One region of the Bacillus luti genome, then DNA from elsewhere that is predicted to be linked to it. Evidence: a T-box and tRNA genes for the amino acid it is inferred to sense, from the RefSeq annotation. Region 1 holds a T-box; the other regions hold tRNA genes.
What was found. The T-box of region 1 lies ahead of trpS (tryptophan--tRNA ligase). A T-box ahead of a tRNA ligase gene usually reads a tRNA of that ligase, here a tRNA-Trp.
Positions count from the first base shown of each region.

Region 2: it has a tRNA-Trp gene. The T-box ahead of trpS (tryptophan--tRNA ligase) is inferred to sense a tRNA for this amino acid. The anticodon was not compared.
Region 3: it has a tRNA-Trp gene. The T-box ahead of trpS (tryptophan--tRNA ligase) is inferred to sense a tRNA for this amino acid. The anticodon was not compared.

Region 1 is NZ_CP040336.1:3,929,897-3,936,744, reverse strand. Features, by position in the region: gene fabF (beta-ketoacyl-ACP synthase II) at 1-769, shown strand, start outside; gene EUC40_RS19965 (DUF2268 domain-containing putative Zn-dependent protease) at 876-1,664, shown strand; gene EUC40_RS19960 (YjbA family protein) at 1,807-2,553, shown strand; gene trpS (tryptophan--tRNA ligase) at 2,837-3,826, opposite strand; T-box leader at 3,901-4,117, opposite strand; gene EUC40_RS19950 (DUF3899 domain-containing protein) at 4,223-4,603, opposite strand; gene EUC40_RS19945 (peptide ABC transporter substrate-binding protein) at 4,923-6,578, shown strand; gene opp3b (oligopeptide ABC transporter permease) at 6,706-6,848, shown strand, end outside.
Region 2 is NZ_CP040336.1:4,379,608-4,386,455, reverse strand. Features, by position in the region: rRNA gene EUC40_RS22330 (23S ribosomal RNA) at 1-658, shown strand, start outside; rRNA gene rrf (5S ribosomal RNA) at 760-875, shown strand; tRNA gene EUC40_RS22320 (tRNA-Val) at 880-955, shown strand; tRNA gene EUC40_RS22315 (tRNA-Tyr) at 964-1,047, shown strand; tRNA gene EUC40_RS22310 (tRNA-Gln) at 1,059-1,133, shown strand; tRNA gene EUC40_RS22305 (tRNA-Lys) at 1,138-1,213, shown strand; tRNA gene EUC40_RS22300 (tRNA-Leu) at 1,228-1,308, shown strand; tRNA gene EUC40_RS22295 (tRNA-Gly) at 1,338-1,412, shown strand; tRNA gene EUC40_RS22290 (tRNA-Leu) at 1,429-1,517, shown strand; tRNA gene EUC40_RS22285 (tRNA-Arg) at 1,521-1,594, shown strand; tRNA gene EUC40_RS22280 (tRNA-Pro) at 1,605-1,678, shown strand; tRNA gene EUC40_RS22275 (tRNA-Ala) at 1,694-1,766, shown strand; tRNA gene EUC40_RS22270 (tRNA-Ser) at 1,787-1,879, shown strand; tRNA gene EUC40_RS22265 (tRNA-Ser) at 1,937-2,029, shown strand; tRNA gene EUC40_RS22260 (tRNA-Met) at 2,052-2,128, shown strand; tRNA gene EUC40_RS22255 (tRNA-Asp) at 2,132-2,207, shown strand; tRNA gene EUC40_RS22250 (tRNA-Phe) at 2,216-2,291, shown strand; tRNA gene EUC40_RS22245 (tRNA-Thr) at 2,301-2,373, shown strand; tRNA gene EUC40_RS22240 (tRNA-Trp) at 2,380-2,450, shown strand; tRNA gene EUC40_RS22235 (tRNA-Ile) at 2,461-2,537, shown strand; tRNA gene EUC40_RS22230 (tRNA-Asn) at 2,545-2,619, shown strand; tRNA gene EUC40_RS22225 (tRNA-Glu) at 2,621-2,692, shown strand; gene EUC40_RS22220 (CBS domain-containing protein) at 2,823-3,242, shown strand; gene EUC40_RS22215 (DUF3965 domain-containing protein) at 3,712-4,863, shown strand; gene EUC40_RS22210 (hypothetical protein) at 5,105-5,437, opposite strand; gene EUC40_RS22205 (SH3 domain-containing protein) at 5,443-6,603, opposite strand.
Region 3 is NZ_CP040336.1:4,584,552-4,591,399, forward strand. Features, by position in the region: gene EUC40_RS23170 (NUDIX hydrolase) at 314-775, opposite strand; gene EUC40_RS23175 (YebC/PmpR family DNA-binding transcriptional regulator) at 923-1,642, opposite strand; tRNA gene EUC40_RS23180 (tRNA-Leu) at 2,611-2,692, opposite strand; tRNA gene EUC40_RS23185 (tRNA-Cys) at 2,703-2,773, opposite strand; tRNA gene EUC40_RS23190 (tRNA-Gly) at 2,792-2,866, opposite strand; tRNA gene EUC40_RS23195 (tRNA-Gln) at 2,872-2,946, opposite strand; tRNA gene EUC40_RS23200 (tRNA-His) at 3,010-3,085, opposite strand; tRNA gene EUC40_RS23205 (tRNA-Trp) at 3,105-3,178, opposite strand; tRNA gene EUC40_RS23210 (tRNA-Tyr) at 3,186-3,269, opposite strand; tRNA gene EUC40_RS23215 (tRNA-Thr) at 3,280-3,355, opposite strand; tRNA gene EUC40_RS23220 (tRNA-Phe) at 3,374-3,449, opposite strand; tRNA gene EUC40_RS23225 (tRNA-Asp) at 3,459-3,534, opposite strand; tRNA gene EUC40_RS23230 (tRNA-Met) at 3,538-3,614, opposite strand; tRNA gene EUC40_RS23235 (tRNA-Val) at 3,639-3,714, opposite strand; tRNA gene EUC40_RS23240 (tRNA-Glu) at 3,720-3,794, opposite strand; tRNA gene EUC40_RS23245 (tRNA-Ser) at 3,812-3,903, opposite strand; tRNA gene EUC40_RS23250 (tRNA-Asn) at 3,906-3,980, opposite strand; rRNA gene rrf (5S ribosomal RNA) at 3,989-4,104, opposite strand; rRNA gene EUC40_RS23260 (23S ribosomal RNA) at 4,205-6,848, opposite strand, start outside.

The sequences.
Region 1 (6,848 bases):
TACTTGTTCTGTAACAGCTTGTGCATCTGGTGCAAACTCAATTGGTGACGCATTTAAAGCGATTCAGCGCGGTGATGCTGACGCAATGATTACAGGCGGAGCAGAGGCGCCGTTAACAAGTATGGCATTCGCAGGATTCAGTTCAGCGAAAGCATTAACATTTAATGAAGATCCAGCAAGAGCTTGCCGTCCATTCGATAAAAATCGTAGCGGTTTCGTAATGGGTGAAGGTTCAGGTATTTTAATTCTTGAAGAATTAGAGCACGCATTAGCTCGTGGCGCTCGCATTTATGCGGAAATCGCTGGTTACGGTGCAACTGGTGATGCATTCCATATTACAATGCCGGCTCCTGGTGGTGAAGGCGGCGTGCGTGCAATGCGTCAAGCTTTAGCAGATGCAGGTCTACAGCCAGAAGATATTGATTACATTAATGCGCACGGTACAAGTACAGATGCGAATGAAAAGTATGAAACGATGGCAATTAAAGAAACGTTCGGTGAGCACGCGTATAAAGTAGCAATCAGCTCAACGAAATCAATGACAGGTCACTTATTAGGAGCAGCTGGTGCTGTTGAAGCGATCTTCTCTATTAAATCAATTACAGACGGAGTAATTCCTCCAACGATTAACTATGAAACACCAGATCCAGAATGTGACTTAGATTACGTACCGAATAATGCGAGACATCAAGAAGTAAACGCAGTATTAAGTAACTCATTAGGATTCGGCGGTCATAATGCAGTATTAGTATTTAAATCGTATAAATAATAGATGAAATAAGGTGTTTTTTCGTAACAAACTACGAAAAAACACCTTATTTATTTTTACGTCTTTTTCCCTTTTTGCATATACATAAGAAAAAGGAGGGATAAAGATGGGGGTTGTTGAAACAGCTGAGTGGCTACATCTATATTACGGACGACCAGAAAAACTATGTGAAAAATTTACGAAGTATATCCCGTTACCGAAAGAAAGATTGTATCGCTTTTTAATTTCCAAAGGTATGTATCGCCCGGTCATGCGAGGAGAACAAGAAATTAAAGAGTTAGAGAAAAAGGAAATCTGGAAAGAGTTAAGTATGGAGTATGATAAATTAAAAAAATGGTTAAACGGTCCAGATATCCCTATCTTTATTTTATTATCAGATTCCTATAACCGAACTGTACAAGAAGAATATAACGGGAAAGCGGGGCTTTCTATGCGCCACGTTATTTTCTTGTTCGTATGTGGGCGGAATTCTTTAGAAGAGTTAAAAGCGTTATTGGCACATGAATATCACCATATATGCAGGTTACATCAAATTGAAAAGAAAGAAACAGAGTATACATTACTTGATACGATGATTATGGAAGGGTTAGCTGAGCAGGCAGTAACGGAAAGGTATACAGAAAAAAATAATGCGCCGTGGACGACGTACCTTTCAAAAGAAGAAGCACTTTATTATTGGAGGAACGTTGTACACGAAAGAATAACGATAAAACGAGGAACAAGGGAGCATGATATCTTATTAAATGGTCTTCATTCTTATCCGAAAATGCTTGGTTATGCGCTTGGCTTTCATATTGTAAAAGATTGTGTAGCATTGGAAGAAGATACACTATCTTTATTATCTATAGATGCGAAAGAAATATTGGATAAAGCAAATACGTTTCATGTTCCATAAAAAACAGGGGCTATATCTCCTGTTTTTTTTAATATTATAGAAGAAAAAATAATAATTAGAATATATTTCCTTAAGTGGAATAAAGTTAAGCAAAAATGAACATAATGATTGGTACAAACAGTAGTGAAGTGAGGGGTAGAGAATGTTATATCTACATGATGTATGGGTAAATTGGTTTGAAGGTGAAGAAAATGGGTATAACGTTTGTCATTTTTACGAATGGCGGAAAGATGATACGATTGAACTATTAGATCAAGTGCCATTATTAAAAGTAGATTCCACATTATATCATTACATCGAGAACGAATTGTTAGAGCTTCCACAAAAGTTATTGGAAGACGTACATCATAAGGCTTATATTCGTAAAAATCACGAACGTTTGCAACAGGAATATTGTTTTGTAGTTACAGATGGAAAAGGAATTATTGCGATTGATTCAATTGGCTACAATGTGCCAATTCGAAAAAGCAGACTTATACCTCGCCAAGAGCAGATGGTATATGAGATGGTAGAAAACGTACAAGCGGAAAAGTATGAGTTCCAAGTAGAAGAAACAGAAAAAGAGCATCATATTTTATCACCATCTCCTTTCATTATGAATGGTTTGACTCGTAAAGAAAGACAGTTAAAACAATTATTATTTATGGCGTTAGATCAATTACATACAACGAAAAATACAGCTGAGATTCGCTATTGGTACACAGAGTGGGATCCATCAGAATATGGAACAGTTCAACATATGGAATTTGAAGATATTTGGGCTAGATTATATGATGAAGCGAAATCAGGCTGGTCTGAGAAGCATGAACAATTATGCGAGCGCCTTGTAAAAGGACAGCCATTTTTTGAAAAGTTATGGGAAATGGAAAATGAGCAGAAGGTAAATTAAAAAAAACCGCCAATTGGCGGTTTTTTTTAATTTGTAGAAATCTAGCTCCGGCAGCAAGCTCTTCGTGTCTAAGAACCTTCCGCATAAGAAGACAAAAAGCGTCTTCTATGCGAAAGAACCTTAGCCAGTCAGAGCTGAACGAGCTGCCTCCGCTTTATATAAAATCCAGCTCCAGCGGCAAGAATGTTCGGTGGCTTCGCGCCTTCCTGCGAGGCAAAAAGCGCCTCTACGTCAGGAGCTCCATCCCCCTCACATTCTGAACGAGCCGCTTCCGCTTTATATGTTACCTACGTTTTCTACTTAATCCCATTGCGTTTTCTACTTTGCGTAGTTGTTTGAATGCGACGCGGTTTGCTTTTTCGGCACCTTTGTCTAGAATTTCGTCTAGTTCTGGTGAGTTGATTAGTTCGTTATATTTGTCTTGGATTGGGCGAATTGCTTCTACGACTACTTGAGCTAAGTCGCCTTTGAAATCACCGTATCCTTTTCCTTCATACATTGTTTCAATTTCTTCAACTGTTTTTCCAGAGAATGAAGAGTAAATTGTTAATAAGTTAGAGATACCAGGTTTGTTTTCTTTATCAAATTTCACGATACCTTCAGAATCAGTTACAGCACTTTTAATTTTCTTTTCGATTGTTTTTGGCTCATCAAGCATGCTGATCATTGATTTTGGATTTGGATCAGATTTACTCATTTTTTTCGTTGGCTCTGTTAATGACATAACGCGAGCTCCTACTTTTGGAATGCGAATTTCAGGCATTGTGAAGATTTCACGGTAACGTTTGTTGAAACGCTCTGCTAAGTCGCGTGTTAATTCAATATGTTGCTTTTGGTCGTCACCAACTGGTACGATTTCTGTGTTATAAAGTAAAATATCAGCAGCCATTAATGGTGGATACGTAAGTAATCCAGCTGGAACTGAATCTCTACCTGATGCTTTATCTTTATATTGCGTCATACGCTCTAATTCTCCAACGTAAGCAACAGATTGCATGATCCAGCCTAGCTGAGCGTGTGCTGGTACTTCTGACTGTACAAATAAAGTAGCTTTTTCAGGATCGATGCCGCATGCTACATAAAGTGCAGCAAGACTGCGGATGTTTTTACGAAGTTGTACGGGATCTTGAGGTACTGTAATAGCATGTTGGTTTACAATACAGAAATAACAGTCGTGTTCGTTTTGAAGCTCTGTAAATTGCTTCATTGCTCCTAAATAGTTTCCAAGTGTAATCGTTCCACTCGGCTGAATACCAGAAAAGATAACTGACATAAGTAATTCCTCCTAAAATTGAATGCGTGATGGGGAAGAGAAGGCAAACAAAAAAGCCCATTCATCCCAAAAATGATAGGGACGAATGGACCGCGGTACCACCCTAATTATTTCACTACTGTGAAATCTCTTTAATCCATAATAACGTTTGGATATAACGCCAAAGCCTACTACTTTCGGTTCGGTTTGGTGCTCAAAAGCCCATTCCACATTGTACAATTACTTGTTCACACCAACCACAAGCTCTCTGAAATTGCCTCAATATGTACTCTTCTTTATCATCGCATACATATAAATTTATTTATTGTTACTTGAGCTCTTTTAATATGAAAGAACTAAAGTTTTATAACAAAATGTTTTGCTGATAATTATATCATATGGGATAGTGTTTGCAAACTACATCAAAATAGTAAAGCTAATGAGAGTCGAGAACACCCCAAGTACGATACCTGTAATACATATAGGATACGTCCATTTGAATGAATATGTTTTATAAATACGTTCTTTCTTATTAACAGGTTCCTCTGCTTCCTCAATTAAAGAGTCTATTTTTTTGTTCGTACCAAATACTTTTTGGAAGGCGTAAAGAGTTACATTAAAAAATCCATTTTGAAATATGTATAAAAAACCACCAACCAGAATAAAAAATAGTGCGATATAAAACGAGATATTGACAAAGTTCAACAAAAATTGAGATGAAATGAGGAATGCGCCAATACTAGAAGCAATTATCGCTATAAAAATTAGTATACAAGTATGAAAAAAAACTTTATTCAAAATATTCCCCTCCGTCAAAATATTACTAGAATTATTATACTATAAAAGCTATAATAAGTACTAGAATTAATTTTTTGAAAATTATACGCAATTAAAGGTCTGATTTCAAGATGATGGTAGCAATGTTAACGTATACCTTTACAGAAAAATAAAAATATAAACATTTTATTAAAAATTTTAACAAAAAAACAAAAAACTATATTCACAATCGTCGTATTATATGTATAATGAAAATTGTAGAAACTTGGAGATTATTCTTTCAATTCTACTTTTTAACAAGTGAGGGTACAGGAAGTGCAATTAGGGGAGGCAACACAACATGAAGAAAAAGATACCGTTATTACTTGCATCAACTTTAACTGCAAGTATGTTGCTTGGCGCGTGTAGCTACCAAAAAGATGACGCAAAAGCAAAAGGGAAAGAGAACGCTACTAGTAGTAGTAACGGAAAACAGATTCTTAATTTAACAGAGTTATCTGAAATTCCGTCAATGGATGCATCATTAGCATCTGATTCTTCATCTTCTACAGCTTTAAATAATACGATGGAAGGTTTGTATCGTACGGGCAAAGATCAAAAGAGAATGCCTGGAGTTGCTGAAGATGTTGAAAAGCTAGATGATGGGAAGAAATACATATTTAAGTTAAGAAAAGATGCGAAATGGTCGAATGGGGAACCTGTAACAGCTAAAGACTTTGTGTATTCATGGAAAAGAGCAGTAAATCCAGAGACAAAAGCGACGTATTCGTACATTATGTTTGATATTAAAAATGCAGAGAAGATTCATAAAAAAGAATTACCTGCTGACCAATTAGGTGTAAAAGCGATTGATGATTATACATTAGAAGTGGAATTAGACAACCCTGTTCCTTACTTTATTGATTTAACAGTTTATCCAGTGTTTTACCCACTAAATGAAAACTTTGTAAAAGCACAAGGTGATAAGTTCGGTTTAGAGGCAAATACAACACTATATAACGGGCCATTCGTAATGAGTGATTGGAAACATGAACAAAGTTTCCAATTCAAGAAGAACCCTTCGTATTGGGATAATAAAACGGTTAAAATCGAAGAGATCAATTTTAATATTGTAAAAAATACAGCAACTGATGTAAATTTATATGAGACAAACGCGATTGATCGTGCGGCTTTAACGTCGGAATTTGTTGATAAATTTAGACAGAGTCCAGAGTTCCAAACAAGAAAAGAAGCAGGGGTTGCTTACTTAAGATTTAATCAAAGTAATCAGTACTTAAGTAATAAAAACTTAAGAAAAGCAATTTCAATGTCATTTGACCGTGATAACATTGCAAAAGTTATTTTAAATAACGGTGCAATTGGAGCTTACGGATTTGTTGGAAAAGATTTCGCTGAAGGCCCGAATAAAAAAGATTTCCGAGCTGAAAATGGAAAGTTAGTTGAAACAAATCCAAAAGAAGCGAAGAAGCTTTGGGAAACAGCGAAGAAAGAGCTTGGCACTGATAAAATTGAACTAGAATTCTTAAACTTTGATAATGAAGATGCTAAAAAAGTTGGTGAATTCTTAAAAGGTGAGATGGAAAAGAACTTACCTGGTTTAACGATTAAAATGAAACAGCAGCCATTCGCACAAAAAAATAAATTAGAAGATTCTCAGCAATATGATATTGCGTTTGGTATTTGGGGACCAGATTTCCCAGATCCAATCTCATATTTAGATATGTTTGTTACGAATGGTTCTCAAAATAAAACAGGATATGCTAATCCGAAATATGATGAGTTAATTCTGAAAGCTAAAACAGATACAAAAGATTTACAAGCTCGCTGGAACAACCTTTTAGAAGTAGAGAAAATGCTAATTAAAGAGGATGCGGTTATCGCTCCGATCTTCCAAAAAGGTTCAGCGTATGTAGTAAAAGGTGCTGTAAAAGATATTATCCCAATCAACTATGGTGGTAAATTAACTTACAAATGGGCATCTGTTGAACAAAAATAATCTTTTTTTCCATCGTTTACAGGGGTATATGCCTATGATGGGCATATGCTCTTATTTTAAAAAAATAAAAGTAAGAATATTTTAAACTATCTTATTGCTTTTGAGAAAAACGGGGAGGTGCTTGACTATGGGACGTTATGTATTAAAACGTTTCGTGTACATGGCTTTGACATTATTTTTAATTACTACACTGACTTTCTTTTTGATGAAATTACTTCCGGGTTCTCCGCTTAAAAACCAGGAGAAGCTATCACCGGCACAAAAAGAAAT
Region 2 (6,848 bases), 450 kb from region 1:
GTTTGACTGGGGCGGTCGCCTCCTAAAGTGTAACGGAGGCGCCCAAAGGTTCCCTCAGAATGGTTGGAAATCATTCGTAGAGTGCAAAGGCATAAGGGAGCTTGACTGCGAGACCTACAAGTCGAGCAGGGACGAAAGTCGGGCTTAGTGATCCGGTGGTTCCGCATGGAAGGGCCATCGCTCAACGGATAAAAGCTACCCCGGGGATAACAGGCTTATCTCCCCCAAGAGTCCACATCGACGGGGAGGTTTGGCACCTCGATGTCGGCTCATCGCATCCTGGGGCTGTAGTCGGTCCCAAGGGTTGGGCTGTTCGCCCATTAAAGCGGTACGCGAGCTGGGTTCAGAACGTCGTGAGACAGTTCGGTCCCTATCCGTCGTGGGCGTAGGAAATTTGAGAGGAGCTGTCCTTAGTACGAGAGGACCGGGATGGACGCACCGCTGGTGTACCAGTTGTTCTGCCAAGGGCATAGCTGGGTAGCTATGTGCGGAAGGGATAAGTGCTGAAAGCATCTAAGCATGAAGCCCCCCTCAAGATGAGATTTCCCATAGCGTAAGCTAGTAAGATCCCTGAAAGATGATCAGGTTGATAGGTTCGAGGTGGAAGCATGGTGACATGTGGAGCTGACGAATACTAATAGATCGAGGACTTAACCATATAATATGAAGCAATGTTATCTAGTTTTGAAAGAATATAAAAAACTTGTTGACTTTAAAGGTTAAATAAGTTATAATGATTCTTGTCTTAAATGAATATAGTCTGGTAATGATGGCAGAGAGGTCACACCCGTTCCCATACCGAACACGGAAGTTAAGCTCTCTAGCGCCGATGGTAGTTGGGACCTTGTCCCTGTGAGAGTAGGACGTTGCCAGGCAAATGGAGGATTAGCTCAGCTGGGAGAGCACCTGCCTTACAAGCAGGGGGTCGGCGGTTCGATCCCGTCATCCTCCACCATATATGTCGGAGGGGTAGCGAAGTGGCTAAACGCGGCGGACTGTAAATCCGCTCCTTCGGGTTCGGCAGTTCGAATCTGCCCCCCTCCACCATTCTTAATTAATGGGCTATAGCCAAGCGGTAAGGCAACGGACTTTGACTCCGTCATGCGCTGGTTCGAATCCAGCTAGCCCAGCCATTAAGAGCCATTAGCTCAGTTGGTAGAGCATCTGACTTTTAATCAGAGGGTCGAAGGTTCGAGTCCTTCATGGCTCACCATTTTAATAAAATATGCGGGTGTGGCGGAATTGGCAGACGCACTAGACTTAGGATCTAGCGCCTTTGGCGTGGGGGTTCGACTCCCTTCACCCGCACTTTTAATAAAATAACTCAAACATGTCTTGCGGAAGTAGTTCAGTGGTAGAATACAACCTTGCCAAGGTTGGGGTCGCGGGTTCGAATCCCGTCTTCCGCTCCAATTTTCAATATGACATGCCGGGGTGGCGGAACAGGCAGACGCACAGGACTTAAAATCCTGCGGTGGGTGACCACCGTGCGGGTTCGACCCCCGCCCTCGGCACCATATGCGCCCGTAGCTCAATTGGATAGAGCGTTTGACTACGGATCAAGAGGTTAGGGGTTCGACTCCTCTCGGGCGCGCTTTTATTAACGGGAAGTGGCTCAGCTTGGTAGAGCACCTGGTTTGGGACCAGGGGGTCGCAGGTTCAAATCCTGTCTTCCCGATATTCCCAAAAACATGGGGCCTTAGCTCAGCTGGGAGAGCGCCTGCCTTGCACGCAGGAGGTCAGCGGTTCGATCCCGCTAGGCTCCACTTTATTTATTATATGTCTCGGAGGTATACCCAAGTTCGGCTGAAGGGATCGGTCTTGAAAACCGACAGGCGGTGAGAATCGCGCGGGGGTTCGAATCCCTCTACCTCCTCCATTTTCTTTTTAAATGGATTAGATACATGTAATAATAAAATATTTCTTTTTCCTTCATGGAGGTATACCCAAGTTCGGCTGAAGGGATCGGTCTTGAAAACCGACAGGCGGCGAGAGTCGCGCGGGGGTTCGAATCCCTCTACCTCCTCCATTTTTTTAAAATTTTATATTGTCGCGGGGTGGAGCAGCACGGTAGCTCGTCGGGCTCATAACCCGAAGGTCGCAGGTTCAAATCCTGTCCCCGCAACCAAATGGTCCCGTGGTGTAGTGGTTAACATGCCTGCCTGTCACGCAGGAGATCGCCGGTTCGACCCCGGTCGGGACCGCCATTTATGTTGGCTCGGTAGCTCAGTCGGTAGAGCAGAGGACTGAAAATCCTCGTGTCGGCGGTTCGATTCCGTCCCGAGCCACCATTTTTTTTTGCCGACTTAGCTCAATTGGTAGAGCAACTGACTTGTAATCAGTAGGTTGGGGGTTCAAGTCCTCTAGTCGGCATCATTTAGGGGCATAGTTTAAAGGTAGAACTGAGGTCTCCAAAACCTCCAGTGTGGGTTCGATTCCTACTGCCCCTGTAAAGTATATGGGCCTATAGCTCAGCTGGTTAGAGCGCACGCCTGATAAGCGTGAGGTCGATGGTTCGAGTCCATTTAGGCCCACCATATATATTCCGCAGTAGCTCAGTGGTAGAGCTATCGGCTGTTAACCGATCGGTCGTAGGTTCGAGTCCTACCTGCGGAGCCATGGCCCGTTGGTCAAGTGGTTAAGACACCGCCCTTTCACGGCGGTAACACGGGTTCGAATCCCGTACGGGTCATACAAAAAAGAGTCAGCAATATGCTGACTCTTTTTTATTATGTGCAATCCTCTTTTATCATCTTATTTTCCTGAAATAAATAAAGGGATTTAGGAAAAACTATGGTATGTATTAAAAGGAGGAGATAAAAATGACACGAGTTCGAGAATTTATGAGTACTCATATAGTACATTGTACACCGTTAGACAATGTATATGAGGCTGCTGTAAAGATGAAAGAAGAATCGGTTGGATTGATTCCTGTTGTTGAAAATGAACAAGTTGTTGGGCTTGTTACTGATCGAGATTTGGTTGTTCGAGGGATTGCAGAGAAGCATCCTGGGTCTAATAAAATTACAAATGTAATGACAACAAATATTGTTTCAGTTTCTCCAGATGATGCTATTGAAAAAGCTACAGAATTAATGGCACAATATCAAATTAGACGATTACCAGTAGTTGAGAATGGTCAATTAGTTGGGATGTTAGCACTAGGTGACTTAGCTATAAGAGAATCGACAGATGATCAAGCTGGATTTGCTTTAGGTGAAATCTCGGAGCATACAGAATAAAGTGAATCCTTAATGAATGGGGCCTTAATGCCCACAAATAGCAAGATAAATTATGTATGAAGAGCGGATACATCATTCTAGTATATATAGATTAAACTAATATGCTAGAGTGACGTATCTAGGGCATTATATAATAGGTATACAGTTAATATTTTCGACAGTTTTTTAAAATTTTTCATTCCTAATTTTTAATAAGAGAAAAAATGATATACTGATAGGTATAAGGGTTATGATAGATTTTGAATATAACAATATTAATTGGTAATGATGTAATAATGAATTAATATTTCCTATGTAGATAAAGTGAAACTTTAATCATTGTGGGGGCTATTCCAAAATGATTATGAGTTGAACCAATCGGGCTTTTACGGGCATTTATCTCCCAACTAAATTCATAGCATTCGCTGAATTTTGAGGTGGGAGTCTTACTTGGTCGCAAATAGCGGGATAAAAAGGGAAGGGGAATTATATGAAGGCTGTACAAGGCGATCCAAATTGGAATTTGGTTACAGATACATATATAGAACCAAATAATTTCGCTGAATTATTTTCTTTGCTTGTACCTTGTCACCCAAAAGGTGAAGGGAACGAGCGGACTATATTAGCGTGGAAAGAAAAAGAATTTTATAAAGAAGAAAATTTAGCGGCATTTATCGTATATGGAATAAATAAAGTGAAAAATTTACCGCAGTTTCATAAAGATGAAATTCCAACTTTAGTACGTATTCTTCGTTTATGCCAAGAGATTGGTTGGTATGAAGAGGCAAATACTTTTATGATAACTCAAGGGCTAGATGAATTTGTCCAAACTTCATTGGAATATGAAACATGGGATCTTTTGACGCAAGCGGTTGCTTTAAACTATTTAATTATTAAATACCGTATTGGTGAATTAACAGATAGGGATGTAGAAATTTGGGATAGAGTTAAATTTAATGAGGAATGTATAAAAGATTGTAAGCATTTATTATCTCATAAAGAAGTATTGGAATTTACATTCTTTTATATGTGTAAAAGAGCGAAGTTACTGTCAAAAGAGCAATTAAATAGTGATATGATGAGTCTAGCGATGTATTGTAATACTTTTGTTTATGATTTATATACACATGACTTATTACGAAAATATCGTAAGTGTACAGACTTCTTATCATATTATGGACCGAGTCAAGCGGTGTTAGCCTGTCAACGAGCTGTACTTGCTCAAATTTCCGATCGATTAGACCCATTAAAGACAACGCATGTAGATGATTATTTATATGTGATGAAAGAAATGATGGAGCATATGACGATAGGGGTAATGGACCGATATGGTCATTTTATCGGAAAGCTACTATCATATGTACCATTTTTTGAAATGATTCAAGTTCCGCAGCATGCATATTACTGTGAAGAATTACTGTATATTTGTAAGGGCATTGAATATAAGGAAGAGATATTACGCAATTATATATTTATACAATTACATGATTGTTTACCATCATTCTTTAAACTATTTCTTAAAAATAAGCGTTATGCAACTATTCATGATATTTTATTCTATTGGTGCGACGATGAACAAAGAATGAGCTTAGAGAAAAAATATAATCTGAGTTTTATTTATGAAAAATATGCTTGTGGATAAACAGTACTGTTTATATGAAAAATTAATATAAATTAAAAAGGATCTCAAGTTTATGTGAGATCCTTTTTTTGTTAGTAAAACAAGGAGAAAGTAATTAAGATGAGAAATAACATTCCATAAAGGAGAAGTTGTGCAGTATAACTTCCTTGTATACCGAAAAAAGTATTCATTTTTTCATATAAATTCAATATATATTTCATTGGAGTATCTTTGAAAGATTGGTACACAGTGTCTCCTCTTTCTAAGCTTCTTGTTCATGTTTTTTATTATTAGGGACATTCACGTATCTAGCTATGAATAATAAAATAGCCATAAAAAATACAGGAAATACGGTAGATAAATACAAACCGTTACTAATTACATTTGTTATAAGGGCACTTAATAGAAAAAGAGCGTTATAAATGTGTGCAATTTTTTGTTTTAGTTGCACTTGGAATGATTCCATCATAATTTCTAAAGTAACAAAAGCAATGATAATAGATAAAAATACAGTGTTTGTATTATAAATGATTAAACAACAGATTAAGCCTAAAAAGGCCAAGTATTCAATTAAGAGAGGTATATTGCGTGGCATACAATTTACCTAACTAAATATGGCAGTGGATTGACTGCATTTGTTTTTTCAAAATTCCATTCTCCATTGTGTAACTCAAAGTGGAGATGTTGTCCGTATGAATGCCCTGTATTTCCCATATGACCTAATAGTTGTCCAGTTTGTACTTGATCACCGGCTTGTACAGTGCGATCTTTCATATGAGCATAAACTGTTGTATATAATTTCCCATTAATTTGATGGGCGATGAACACGACATTACCATAACTAGCCGAATAATAAGACTTCACAACTTTACCTGCAGCGGCAGCTTGAATGGATACGTTCCCTTGAGCTGCAATATCTATACCATAATGCATTTGTTCCCAGCGCATATCAAAGGTTGAGCTAACTCTTCCTTGAGCAGGGAATTTGAAAGCTGCTGGAATGGATGAAGGTTGAGCGGTTTTAGCTTGTGATTGCGGTTGGTTTTGTACTACATAGTGTTTTGCCACATATCCGTACCCTGTACCAAAACGAATTTTATACCAAGTTCCTACAGTTTCTACTACTTGCACTTGTGTACCATTTTGTAATGAACCAAGTAGAGAACTACTTGTACTAGCATTACTACGTACATTGAGTTTTGGTGTTGCAACTGTGTACTTCGTATTATTTTGAACTGTAATTCCTTTTACTAAAGGTTGTGAGCCATTAGATATGAATGCTTTTTGTACATAACCTGTTTGACCATTATGTAAAATCTTATACCATTCACCTTGTTCTTCTTGAATGGTAACGAACTTTCCATTCGGTAATACATCTAAAATTGAAGATTCTAGATTAGGTTCAGAGCGAACGTTTAATGCATTAGCATTGACGATGTATTGATTATTAGATTGAAGTTTGTTTTTTAGTAGAATAGTATCTTTTTGCACGTAACCTACTTTATTATTAACAGATACTTTATACCAATCATTCGTTTTTTCAAGTATGTTCACTTTCGTATTAAAGCGGATTTTATCAATAGATACGCTATTTATATTGTCTTCTTTATGTAAAGTTGCTTGATCCACTTTGACATATCCAGTTTTAACATTAGATAATTGTTCAGCATTTGCTTTTTGTACATTTGTTTCTCCCATAGAAGGTAGTAAAGAAGCAATTGCGACAGTAGTTGCTGTTAGAGCAGTAGCTTTCATATTCATATAATAGAGACCTCCTCTAGTTGTATAGTTGTAATTTTATTATAGTATAAAGATATAATATAGTGGGTTTATTCACATAAATGTAATATGAAATCAATATAAAAATAAATTTTTTGAGAATAATTATTTCTTTTTATCCAATTAATTAGGATATTGATTTTGAAAATAAAATATAAGTGTTGTATAGCTTTGTTATTTTGTTGACAATTAAGAAAATTAAAACAGTTGATGATGTCTTATGACGA
Region 3 (6,848 bases), 650 kb from region 1:
CTATTCATATGAAATGTTGAATATACATCGATTAAAACCTTAAGAACCAATAACGTTGTAAAAAGTAAGGTCTTTATACTTCACTTTATTCTTTTATTATATCATCTATAAATTGCTACTTTTAAACATCTAGTAATCTAATTATATATGATACATTACTATTATACAGAACAAACGTTCCTAAAATCAATTATAGATACATAAAACCCTTATTAATTAAAACTTCACTTTATTATTGTGACCTTTTTCTGAAACAGTATACATAAAGAAAAGGTTAGCAATTTGGGGTATCCTCAAATCGCTAACCTTTTCTTTACAACCTTCCTATGAGATTATACGGCTGAACTTCCCATGTTTCGTATGGAATAAAATGCGTTGCGTTCATCGCATCCAGTGTCCTTGATTTCATATGAGGACGCGTTATATACTCATCGATGTTTCCATCGTTTAATGCAACAAATTTAGCCTCTTTAATTTCTTCAGGCTGAATTTTTATTTCACCGCTAACATATGCTACTTTAAACACAACAGCTAAAATATGCATAGAAGCGTTATAATACACGCCTGTAATCCCAATAGGATCCACAGTTAAGCCCGTTTCCTCCAGTATCTCTCTACAAACAGCTTGATCAAGTGCTTCTCCTTCTTCTACTTGCCCTCCAGGCATTTCCCACGTATCAGCTCGCCAGTGTACTTTCGTTAAAAGTACCTCATTCTTTTCATTTGTTAAATAGCCTGCTACAGCAACGATATGCTTTGGTGTTTTATGTTTCATTTTAATCCTCCTAGAAATATTGATTATTTCATATATTCCTATAAGAATATTCCCTTTCTACAACAAAATACCTTTAATAATTCATCACCTTAATTAACTTCGTAAAAAAAGCCCCTATCCGTTAAAAGATAAGGGGCTTCTATCATATTATTCTCCTAAGTCTACGTTATGGTAAACTTGTTGTACATCTTCTAAGTCTTCTAATGCATCAACCATTTTTTCAAATTGTGTTTGTGCATCTTCAGGAAGTGTTACATCATTTTGTGCAAGCATTGTTAATTCTGCAACTGTAAACTCCTCAACACCAGCATCTTTAAGTGCTGATTGTACTGAATGGAATTGATCAGGTTCAGCATACACGATAACAGCATCTTCTTCTTCTAGAATGTCACGTGCATCCACATCTGCTTCCATTAAAATTTCAAGAACTTCGTCTGATGTTTTACCTTCAAGACCGATAACAGCTGTCGCATCAAACATGTATGCTACAGAACCGTTTACGCCCATGTTACCACTGTTTTTGCTAAATGCAGCTCGTACATCTGCAGCAGTACGGTTTACGTTATTTGTTAACGTATCTACAATTACCATAGATCCATTTGGTCCAAAGCCTTCGTAACGAAGCTCGTCATAATTTTCTTCTGAGCCGCCTTTTGCTTTTTCAACCGCACGATCAATAATTGTTCTTGGTACATTGTATGTTTTCGCACGCTCTAATACGACTCTAAGCGCTTGGTTTGATTCTGGATCTGGCTCGCCTTGTTTTGCTGCCACATAAATTTCGCGTCCAAATTTCGCATATATACGGCTTGTATTTGCATCTTTTGATGCTTTTTTTTCTTTAATGTTGTTCCATTTACGGCCCATACTTTCCACTCTCTTTCCGGTTTTAAATCTACATAAAGATATTAATATGAAATATAATGCGTATTCAACACATTTTTAAAAGAAATATAAAAAGTTCATTTTTGATTCATATTACAGACATAATATAAATCACTATCATTTTGTTCTTTCGACAAGTTATATTATACATGAATTCCTACATTTATTACGAATTTTAGAATCACATAGCATAATTTAGCAAAAAGACTTTAATATTTCTGTTAGAGTCTTTTTGCATCGCGGGTACCAATGGTCGGGGGCAAACCGATATTCCCGAAAGAATACGAGTTTGAGTCGGTTATAGGATTGAATTCTCAGTTCAACCCATCAGAAACATCGATATATACGTTCTTGAACATTCAATTTTAATTTAAACAACGTTATCACATACGACTATCTTATAAACGAATATATTTCGTTTATAAGGGTTCATTAAGTTGAGTAGTTCGACATAAAACGAGCTTCTTCCTTTTTATAATATGTAACATATTATTGCCCTTACAAAAAACAATACGATATACAAGAGAGTGTTTACACTTTATCTATTATATTTCTTATATAATCAGGATATTTATTCAAATTATGCACTATATCACTTACAAATTTTTCTAATCTGACTATTCTATAGTCACTTATACGTATGATTATATTATTAGCTCGTAAAACAAATTTAGGAATTGAACCCGTTTTATCCTGATGTAAGTAAGAGCAGCTGGCGAATTGAGGATTATTATAATTAGGATATAAATAAAAATTCATTAAGGTAAGTATCCATCCATTTCAATTATATCCTCCTGCAAGTGTTAAAAGTTATTTTTCAACATAATCAATACCATGTGTATTGATTCTTATACCATATATTCCATCTTTAAATATAGAGCGATCTTCTAAGAATACGAAAAAACGGCTCCTACTGAACGTAAGAGCCGTTTAAATCAACGTTTGTTTGATACCGATGGTCGGGGTCGAACCGACACTCCCGAAGGAACACGATTTTGAGTCGTGCGCGTCTGCCAATTCCGCCACATCGGCACAAAAGAAAAGGCGGCAACCGGATTTGAACCGGTGATAAAGGTTTTGCAGACCTCTGCCTTACCACTTGGCTATGCCGCCATATGAAATTAATTTTATTGGAGCGGAAGACGGGATTCGAACCCGCGACCCCAACCTTGGCAAGGTTGTATTCTACCACTGAACTACTTCCGCAAAAATGGCTGGGCTAGCTGGATTCGAACCAGCGCATGACGGAGTCAAAGTCCGTTGCCTTACCGCTTGGCTATAGCCCATTGATTTCTTAATTAATTATATGTAAGTATCCATTATATTATTTGTCATTTTTAAAATAAAAATGGGGCGACTGATGGGAATCGAACCCACGAATGCCGGAGCCACAATCCGGTGCGTTAACCACTTCGCCACAACCGCCATGTTGTGTAAATATATTTGGCAGGGGCAGTAGGAATCGAACCCACACTGGAGGTTTTGGAGACCTCAGTTCTACCTTTAAACTATGCCCCTATGTAAATGGTGGAGGGGGGCAGATTCGAACTGCCGAACCCGAAGGAGCGGATTTACAGTCCGCCGCGTTTAGCCACTTCGCTACCCCTCCGAAACTTACATGGTGCCGGCTAGAGGACTTGAACCCCCAACCTACTGATTACAAGTCAGTTGCTCTACCAATTGAGCTAAGCCGGCGTATTTTATTAAAATAAATGGTGGCTCGGGACGGAATCGAACCGCCGACACGAGGATTTTCAGTCCTCTGCTCTACCGACTGAGCTACCGAGCCTTATTAAAATGGCGGTCCCGACCGGGGTCGAACCGGCGATCTCCTGCGTGACAGGCAGGCATGTTAACCACTACACCACGGGACCATTTGGTTGCGGGGACAGGATTTGAACCTGCGACCTTCGGGTTATGAGCCCGACGAGCTACCGTGCTGCTCCACCCCGCGATAATATTATTCATATAAGTTATATGGTGGAGGATGACGGGATCGAACCGCCGACCCCCTGCTTGTAAGGCAGGTGCTCTCCCAGCTGAGCTAATCCTCCAAAAGTGGTGACCCGTACGGGATTCGAACCCGTGTTACCGCCGTGAAAGGGCGGTGTCTTAACCACTTGACCAACGGGCCAAATATTATAAATCCTATGGCGGAGAGCAAGGGATTCGAACCCTTGATACGCTTGTGACGTATACACGATTTCCAATCGTGCTCCTTCGGCCAACTCGGACAGCTCTCCAATGGCTCCGCAGGTAGGAATCGAACCTACGACCGATCGGTTAACAGCCGATAGCTCTACCGCTGAGCTACTGCGGAATAATATTGCCTGGCAACGTCCTACTCTCACAGGGACAAGGTCCCAACTACCATCGGCGCTAGAGAGCTTAACTTCCGTGTTCGGTATGGGAACGGGTGTGACCTCTCTGCCATCATTACCAGACATTATTCTTTTGAGACAATCATTATTATAACTGATTCACTTTAAAAGTCAACAAGTTTTTTATGTTCTCTCAAAACTAGATAACATTGCTTCATATTATATGGTTAAGTCCTCGATCTATTAGTATTCGTCAGCTCCACATGTCACCATGCTTCCACCTCGAACCTATCAACCTGATCATCTTTCAGGGATCTTACTAGCTTACGCTATGGGAAATCTCATCTTGAGGGGGGCTTCATGCTTAGATGCTTTCAGCACTTATCCCTTCCGCACATAGCTACCCAGCTATGCCCTTGGCAGAACAACTGGTACACCAGCGGTGCGTCCATCCCGGTCCTCTCGTACTAAGGACAGCTCCTCTCAAATTTCCTACGCCCACGACGGATAGGGACCGAACTGTCTCACGACGTTCTGAACCCAGCTCGCGTACCGCTTTAATGGGCGAACAGCCCAACCCTTGGGACCGACTACAGCCCCAGGATGCGATGAGCCGACATCGAGGTGCCAAACCTCCCCGTCGATGTGGACTCTTGGGGGAGATAAGCCTGTTATCCCCGGGGTAGCTTTTATCCGTTGAGCGATGGCCCTTCCATGCGGAACCACCGGATCACTAAGCCCGACTTTCGTCCCTGCTCGACTTGTAGGTCTCGCAGTCAAGCTCCCTTATGCCTTTGCACTCTACGAATGATTTCCAACCATTCTGAGGGAACCTTTGGGCGCCTCCGTTACACTTTAGGAGGCGACCGCCCCAGTCAAACTGCCCACCTGACACTGTCTCCCGGGTCGATAAGACCCGTAGGTTAGAATTTCAATACAGTCAGGGCGGTATCCCACCAGCGCCTCCACCGAAGCTAGCGCTCCGGTTTCAATGGCTCCCGCCTATCCTGTACAAACTGTACCAAAATTCAATATCAGGCTACAGTAAAGCTCCACGGGGTCTTTCCGTCCTGTCGCGGGTAACCTGCATCTTCACAGGTACTATAATTTCACCGAGTCTCTGGTTGAGACAGTGCCCAAATCGTTACACCTTTCGTGCGGGTCGGAACTTACCCGACAAGGAATTTCGCTACCTTAGGACCGTTATAGTTACGGCCGCCGTTTACTGGGGCTTCAGTTCAGAGCTTCGCTTACGCTAACCCCTCTCCTTAACCTTCCAGCACCGGGCAGGTGTCACCCCCTATACTTCGCCTTACGGCTTCGCAGAGAGCTGTGTTTTTGCTAAACAGTCGCTTGGGCCTATTCACTGCGGCTTTCCGTTAAGAAAGCACCCCTTCTCCCGAAGTTACGGGGTCATTTTGCCGAGTTCCTTAACCAGAGTTCTCTCGCACACCTTAGGATTCTCTCCTCGCCTACCTGTGTCGGTTTGCGGTACAGGCACCTTTTATCTCGCTAGAAGCTTTTCTTGGCAGCGGGGAATCAAAGACTTCGCTCCATAAGGAGCTTCCCCATCACAGCTCAGCCTTCACGATAAGCGGATTTGCCTACTTATCAGCCTAACTGCTTGGACGTGCACAACCAATCGCACGCTTCTTCTATCCTTCTGCGTCCCTCCATTGCTCAAACGATAAAGAGGTGGTACAGGAATATCAACCTGTTGTCCATCGCCTACGCCTGTCGGCCTCGGCTTAGGTCCTGACTAACCCTGAGCGGACGAGCCTTCCTCAGGAAACCTTAGGCATTCGGTGGACGGGATTCTCACCCGTCTTTCGCTACTCATACCGGCATTCTCACTTCTAAGCACTCCACCAGTCCTTACGGTCTGACTTCACTGTCCTTAGAACGCTCCCCTACCACTGATACCATTGGTATCAATCCGCAGCTTCGGTGGTGTATTTAGCCCCGGTACATTTTCGGCGCAGAGTCACTCGACTAGTGAGCTATTACGCACTCTTTAAATGGTGGCTGCTTCTAAGCCAACATCCTAGTTGTCTAAGCAACTCCACATCCTTTTCCACTTAATACACACTTTGGGACCTTAGCTGGCGGTCTGGGCTGTTTCCCTTTTGACTACGGATCTTATCACTCGCAGTCTGACTCCTAAGGATAAGTCATTGGCATTCGGAGTTTGACTGAATTCGGTAATCCGATGAGGACCCCTAGTCCAATCAGTGCTCTACCTCCAAGACTCTTACACTTAAGGCTAGCCCTAAAGCTATTTCGGGGAGAACCAGCTATCTCCAGGTTCGATTGGAATTTCTCCGCTACCCACACCTCATCCCCGCACTTTTCAACGTGCGTGGGTTCGGGCCTCCATTCAGTGTTACCTGAACTTCACCCTGGACATGGGTAGATCACCTGGTTTCGGGTCTACGACCACGTACTAAACGCCCTATTCAGACTCGCTTTCGCTGCGGCTCCGCCTCTTCAGCTTAACCTCGCACGGGATCGTAACTCGCCGGTTCATTCTACAAAAGGCACGCCATCACCCATTAACGGGCTCTGACTATTTGTAGGCACACGGTTTCAGGATCTCTTTCACTCCCCTTCCGGGGTGCTTTTCACCTTTCCCTCACGGTACTGGTTCACTATCGATCACTAGGGAGTATTTAGCCTTGGGAGATGGTCCTCCCAGATTCCGACGGAATTTCACGTGTTCCGCCGTACTCAGGATACATTCAAGAGAGAACGAAGTTTCGACTACGGGGTTGTTACCCTCTACGACGGACCTTTCCAGGTCGCTTCGTCTACCTCGTTCCTTTGTAACTCCGTATAGAATGTCCTACAACCCCAAGAGGCAAGCCTCT